Regions from separate parts of the Streptomyces sp. NPDC037271 genome, predicted to be linked through region 1. Evidence: predicted binding sites of a transcription regulator. Region 1 holds the regulator's gene; the other holds the start of a gene.

Evidence for each region. The regulator HspR, encoded in region 1, represses chaperone genes until heat shock. The targets are predictions, from matches to a motif close to TTGAGNNNNNNNNNCTCAA.
Region 2: a site for HspR is predicted at 1,744-1,762, ahead of lon (endopeptidase La). Genes of this name have one in related genera too.

Annotation. Positions count from the first base shown of each region.
Region 1 covers NZ_JBVJVN010000006.1:283,009-286,415, forward strand. The annotation lists gene ACZ7G3_RS14755 (helix-turn-helix transcriptional regulator) at 1-214, opposite strand, end outside; gene ACZ7G3_RS14760 (sugar ABC transporter substrate-binding protein) at 366-1,484, opposite strand; gene ACZ7G3_RS14765 (heat shock protein transcriptional repressor HspR) at 1,659-2,114, opposite strand; gene dnaJ (molecular chaperone DnaJ) at 2,119-3,312, opposite strand; gene grpE (nucleotide exchange factor GrpE) at 3,355-3,407, opposite strand, start outside.
Region 2 covers NZ_JBVJVN010000001.1:864,710-868,116, reverse strand. The annotation lists gene lon (endopeptidase La) at 1-1,721, opposite strand, end outside; gene ACZ7G3_RS03980 (spermidine synthase) at 1,940-2,662, shown strand; gene ACZ7G3_RS03975 (response regulator transcription factor) at 2,785-3,407, shown strand, end outside.

The DNA.
Region 1 (3,407 bases):
GCCGTGTCATGACCTCCTGCGGGGAGGTCGGCACCAGCCAGTCCATGTCGTCCGGGTCGGGGTGCAGCAGGGCCAGCTCCAGCAGGCACGGCACCGGCTCGGCGTCCCGGCGCGGCACCCGGCCGCGCCGTACGGCCCGGGAGTACATGCGGTCCCCGGCCGCGCACAGCCGGTCGGCACCGTGTGGATGCTCATCCGCCCCGTGCCCGGCCATCGCCCATCCCACCCCCGGTTCCGGCTCCTTCCGCAGCGCAACTATGCGCGGCCCGGACCGGGTCCGCAACACGGCTCCGCAGGGAACGACGGCCGGAAAACGCTGGTTGCGGCCACTGTGCCCGGCGCGGTGTGCCGGGGACGGAGCGGGACTACTTCAGCCCGATCTCCGCGCAGTCCTCCGCGTACTTGGCGGTGCAGATGTCGGAGACCTTGTAGAAGCCGTCCGCGACGACGGTCTGCTCGATGTTCTCCCGCGTCAGGGCGACGACGGGCACGAGCTGCGCGGGGATGCCCTTGTGGGTGGGGCTGTCGACCTTGTCGCGGGCGAGCGCGTCGAACTGGATGTCCCGGCCCTGGACCCGCGCCACGGCCATCTCCGCGGCGCTCTCGGCCTCCTGCGGGTAGGACTTGTACACGCTCATGTACTGCTCGCCGGTGACGATCCGCTGCACCGCGGCGAGTTCCGCGTCCTGGCCGGTGATCGGCGGCAGATCGGTGACGCCCGCGTCCTCCAGGGCCTTGATGATGCCGCCCGCCATGCTGTCGTTGGCGGAGTAGACGCCCGCGATGTTCTTCTTGCCGATCTTCTCGATCGCCTCGATCATGTTCGCCTCGGCGTTCTGCGCCTTCCAGTCCTTGGTGTCGAAGGACTGGGCGATCGTCACCTTGCCGGTCAGCTGGGCCAGCGCCCCCGCCTTGAACTGCTTGGCGTTCGGGTCGGTGGGCGAACCGTTCATCATGACGATCTTGTCGGAGCTGTCCGCGTCGCTGCCGAGCGCCTCGATGAGGGAGCGGCCCTGGACCTCGCCGACCAGCTCGTTGTCGAAGGAGATGTAGGCGTCGATCGGGCCCTCGGCCAGCCGGTCGTAGGCGATGACCGGGATGCCGGCGTCCTTGGCCTTCTGCACGCTGCCCCTGATGGACTTGGCGTCGACCGCGTCCAGGACGATCACGTCGACCTTGTCGTCGATCATCTGCTGCATCTGGGCGGCCTGCTTCGAGGGGCTCGCCTCGGCGTTGGCGTACTTGACGTTGCCCTCGTCGCGCGTGAGGTCGGCGATCTTCGCCTTGAAGAAGGGGTAGTCGAACTGCTCGTAGCGCGTGTTGTCCTTCTCCGGAAGCAGCAGTCCCACCGTGATGTCGTTGCCCTTGGTCGGGCTCGCCGCGTCACTGCTCTCCGACGCGTCCAGCGCACCGCAGGCGGCCAGCGAGAAGGTCATCATGGACGCGGCCACGGATATGGCGATACGACGGGCACGGCTGTTCACTGCGCTTACCTTCCGACACACGGGTGTTGTGGTGACCCAGGTGAGGGAAGCCAACGCTGTCTTCACGAAATCGTCAAGAAGTACTAGACCAATGAGACATCACCGTTGCGAACAGGCCCGGAGGTCCGGTCGAACCCCCGGGCCCGTCACAGCCGTTCTGCCTGGTACGGCCGGTCAGTCCGGGGACTGACCGCGCCGCTTCGGCCGCCACACCACCAGCGCGCTGGTCTGCTGTACCTCTTGGTACGGAACCAGGTCGCGGCGGTACGAGGCGTGCACCGCCGCTTCGCGCTGGCGCATCGCCGACGCCGCGCCGTCGAGGGCGTCCTGCAGCTCCGCCATGCGGGCCTGGAGCGCGGCGACCTGGTTCTCCAGTTCGATGATGCGCTTGATTCCGGCCAGGTTGATGCCCTCGTCCTGCGACAGCTGCTGCACCGTGCGGAGCAGTTCGATGTCGCGGGCCGAGTAGCGCCGGCCGCGGCCGGCCGTGCGGTCCGGGGAGACCAGGCCGAGGCGGTCGTACTGGCGCAGGGTCTGCGGGTGCAGGCCGGAGAGCTGGGCCGCCACCGAGATGACGTAGACCGGGGTGTCCTCGGTCAGTTCATACGGATTGCGTCGACGACCGTCCATCCCGTCAAGCTCCCTTCGCGGCCTGGAACAGCTCCGCCCGCGGGTCCTCGTCCGCGGTCGCCTCGCGATACGCCTCCAGCGCATCACGAGCCTTCCCCGTCAGGTCCCTCGGAACACTCACCTCGACGGTGACCAGAAGGTCACCGCGGGTGCCGTCCTTGCGGACCGCGCCCTTGCCCCTGGCGCGCATGGTGCGGCCGCCCGGGGTGCCCGCCGGCAGCTTCAGCGTGACGGGCGGGCCGCCCAGCGTCGGGACCCGGACCTCGCCGCCGAGGGCGGCCTCGGCGTAGGTGACCGGGACGGTGACGGTGAGGTTGTCGCCCCGGCGGCCGAAGACGGGGTGCTCCTTGACGTGCACGACCACGTACAGGTCGCCCGCCGGGCCACCCCGCTCGCCCGGCGTGCCCTTGCCGCGCAGCCGGATGCGCTGCCCGTCGGAGACCCCGGCCGGGATGCGGACCTGCATCGTCCGCGAGGACTTGGCGCGTCCGGAGCCCTTGCAGACGTCGCAGGGGTCCTCGGCGATCAGGCCGCGGCCCTTGCAGTCCGGGCACGGGTCGGTCAGCGAGAAGCCGCCGCCCGAGCCCCGGGCGACCTGGCCGGTGCCGACGCAGGTCGGGCACACGCGCGGCGTGCCGTTCTTGTCGCCGGTGCCCGAACAGGCCTTGCAGGGCGCCTGCGAGGACATCCGCAGCGGGACCGTCGCGCCCTCGATGGCCTCCGTGAAGCTCAGGGTGACCTCGGACTCGATGTCCTGGCCGCGCCGCGGCTGGGTCCGCGTGCCGGTGCCGGGACCGCCGCCGGTGCGGTTGAACAGGCCGCCGAAGACGTCGCCGAGCCCGCCGCCGAAGCCGCCGGCACCCTGGCCCCCGCCCTGGGCGCCGCCTCCGAAGAGGTCGCCCAGGTCGAAGTTGAACGTGCCGCCGCCGCCCGCGCCCGGCCCCGGGCGGAAACCGCCGTTGCCGAAGAGGGCGCGGGCCTCGTCGTACTCCTTGCGCTTCTTGGGGTCACCGAGGATGTCGTTGGCCTCGGAGATCTCCTTGAAGCGCTCCTCCGCCTTGACGTTTCCCTTGTTGGCGTCCGGGTGGTTCTCGCGGGCGAGCTTCCGGTACGCCTTCTTGATCTCGGCCTCGGTGGCGTCCTTGGGGACGCCGAGAACCTTGTAGTAGTCCTTCTCGATGAAGTCCTTGGTACTCATCCCCGACGTCCCTCCTCTCGCGCCTCTTTCGTCACTTCAAGCTCAGCCCTCGTCCGGGCCACCGCTCTCCTTGGTGCCGGCGTTCCCCGCGTTGT
Region 2 (3,407 bases), on a different contig from region 1:
AGTTCGTGCTGGGCCGCCACCTTGCGCAGCAGCCGGGCGATGGACCGCTCCAGGGTGCGTACGCCCGCCTCGCGGGTGTACTCGGCGGCCAGCTTGCGCAGCGCGCCCTCGTCGACCGTGACCTCGTCCTTGTCGAGCCCGGCGCGCTCCAGCTGGCGCGGGAGCAGGTGGTCGCGGGCGATGACGATCTTCTCGTCCTCGGTGTAGCCGTCGAGGCGGACCAGCTCCATGCGGTCGAGCAGGGCCTCCGGGATGGCTTCGAGGACGTTGGCCGTCGCGAGGAACACGACGTCGGACAGGTCGAGCTCGACCTCCAGGTAGTGGTCCCGGAAGGTGTGGTTCTGGGCGGGGTCGAGGACTTCGAGCAGGGCGGCGGCCGGGTCGCCCCGGAAGTCCGAGCCCACCTTGTCGATCTCGTCGAGGAGCACGACCGGGTTCATCGACCCGGCCTCCTTGATCGCCCGCACGATCCGGCCGGGCAGGGCGCCGACATACGTACGCCGGTGGCCGCGGATCTCCGCCTCGTCGCGGACGCCGCCGAGGGCGACGCGGACGAACTTGCGGCCCATCGCGTGGGCGACGGACTCGCCGAGGCTGGTCTTCCCGACCCCGGGCGGGCCGACGAGGGCGAGTACGGCACCGCCGCGCCTCCCGCCGACGACGCCGAGCCCCCGGTCGACGCGCCGCTTGCGCACCGCCAGGTACTCGGTGATCCGCTCCTTGACGTCGTCGAGGCCCGCGTGCTCGGCGTCCAGTACGGCCTGGGCGCCCCGGATGTCGTAGGCGTCCTCGGTGCGGACGGTCCACGGCAGTTCGAGGACGGTGTCGAGCCAGGTGCGGATCCAGGAGCCCTCGGGCGACTGGTCGGAGGACCGCTCCAGCTTGTCGACCTCCTTGAGCGCGGCCTCGCGGACCTTCTCCGGCAGGTCGGCGGCCTCGACGCGGGCGCGGTAGTCGTCGGACTCCTCGCCCTCCTGCTCGCCGTTGATCTCGCGCAGTTCCTTGCGCACGGCCTCGAGCTGACGGCGCAGCAGGAACTCCCGCTGCTGCTTGTCGACGCCCTCCTGGACGTCCTTGGCGATGGTCTCGGCGACGTCCTGCTCGGCCAGGTGGTCGCGCAGCTGCTGGGTGGCGAGCCTGAGGCGGGCGACCGGCTCGGCGGTCTCCAGGAGCCGGAGCTTCTGCTCGGTGGTGAGGAAGGGCGAGTAGCCGGAGTTGTCGGCGAGCGCGGAGACGTCGTCGATGGCCTGCACCCGGTCCACGACCTGCCAGGCGCCGCGCTTGCGCAGCCAGGCGGTGGCGAGTGCCTTGTACTCCTTCACCAGTTCGGTGACCTGGCCGGGCAGGGGGTCGGGCACGGTGTCGTCGACGCGGGTGCCCTCGACCCACAGGGCGGCCCCGGGTCCGGTGGTGCCGGCGCCGATCTTCACGCGGTCCCGTCCGCGGATCAGGGCGCCCGGGTCGCCGTCGGCCAGCCGGCCGACCTGCTCGATCGTGCCGAGGACGCCGGTCGTGGCGTAGGTGCCGTCGACGCGCGGGACGAGCAGGACCCGGGGCTTGCCCGGCTCGGACCTGGCGGCGGCCTGGGCGGCCTCCACCGCGGCCCGTACCTCGGCGTCGCTCAGGTCCAGGGGGACGACCATCCCGGGCAGCACCACTTCGTCGTCGAGCGGCAGCACGGGCAGGGTGAACGGTGTGAAGGCGTCGGACTCAGCAGCCATGATCTCCCCTTCGGCATTCAAGTTGAGTTACACCGACTCAATGAAAGCGAGTCCTTGATTGTTCCCCCCAGCGTGTTCGCTCTGAGCGATCAAGAAGCGGAGGTTCCTCGTCCGCTCAGCCCCTCCGGTCCCCGCAGGCGAGAGCGCGGCCGGACCCCACGGCATTCCCCCTGCCAGGCGGCCGGGCCCCACGGCATTCCCCCTGCCAGGATGGGTCGATGCCCATCACTTCCCATGACTCCCACGACCACGGCATCCCCGAAGTGCTGGACCGTCGCGAGGGCCCGCACGGCGAGGTCGTCCTGCGCCGGCACGGGGCACTGCTGCAGATCATCGCGAACGGCTGCTTCCTGATGGACACCTCGGACGGGCACTCGGAGCGGCGGCTGGTGGACGCGGCGGCCGACGCGCTCGCCGCCTCCGACGCCCTCGCCGGCCGTGCCGTGCGGAACGCTCCGCACCTGCTCATCGGGGGACTCGGCGTCGGTTTCTCACTCGCACACGCGGCCGCCGACCCGCGCTGGGGCCGGATCGCGGTCGTCGAACGCGAGCGCGCCGTCATCGACTGGCACCGGGGCGGCCCGCTGGCCCCGCTGTCCGCCGAGGCACTGGCCGACCCCCGCACCGAGATCGTGGAAGCGGATCTGGTGCGGTACGTCAATGAGACTTCCGACACGTACGACGCCCTCTGCCTCGACATCGACAACGGCCCCGGCTGGACCGTCACCGAGGGCAACGACGGGCTCTACGCACCGCCCGGACTGGCGGGCTGCGCACGGGTGTTGAGGCCCGGCGGAGTGCTCGCCGTATGGTCCGCGCAGCCCTCTCCGGAATTCGAAGAAACCTTGCGTAATGCCGGGTTCCAGCAGGTGCGTACCGAAGAGATCCCCGTTGCCCGGGGCGTTCCGGACGTCGTCCACCTCGGCGTCGGACCTGGATAGCAAAGGCGCGGTGAATCCCCGTACGCTGCTGACCTGACGCGGTCGTTCAAGCGTCGATCGCAGTCATGCGCAGACGAGGAATCACCCCACTGATTCCGGTAAGCACACCTCAGGGGCGGGCGATGGAGCAGACACAGACCTCCCACAACGGCACGGCGACGGCTACCCCGGGCGCCCAGCGCCGGGTGCTGGTGGTCGAGGACGACCAGACGATCGTGGACGCCATCGCGACCCGCCTGCGCGCCGAGGGGTTCCTGGTGCAAACGGCGGGCGACGGTCCGGCCGCCGTCGACACGGCCGAGGCGTGGCAGCCCGACCTGCTGATCCTCGACATCATGCTGCCCGGCTTCGACGGCCTGGAGGTCTGCCGTCGTGTGCAGGCCGCGCGGCCGGTGCCGGTGCTGATGCTCACCGCGCGCGACGACGAGACGGACATGCTGGTCGGGCTCGGCGTGGGCGCCGACGACTACATGACCAAGCCGTTCTCGATGCGCGAGCTGGCCGCGCGCGTGCACGTGCTGCTGCGCCGGGTGGAGCGGGCCGTCGTGGCCGCCTCGACGCCGCGCAGCGGCATCCTGCGCCTCGGCGAGCTGGAGATCGACCACGCGCAGCGCCGGGTACGGGTGCGCAGCGAGGACGTCCACCTCACCCCCACCGAGTTCGACCTGCTGGTCTGCCTGGCGAACACCCCGCGCGCGGTGCTCTCCCGGGAGCAGCTGCTGGCCGAGGTGTGGGACTGGGCGGA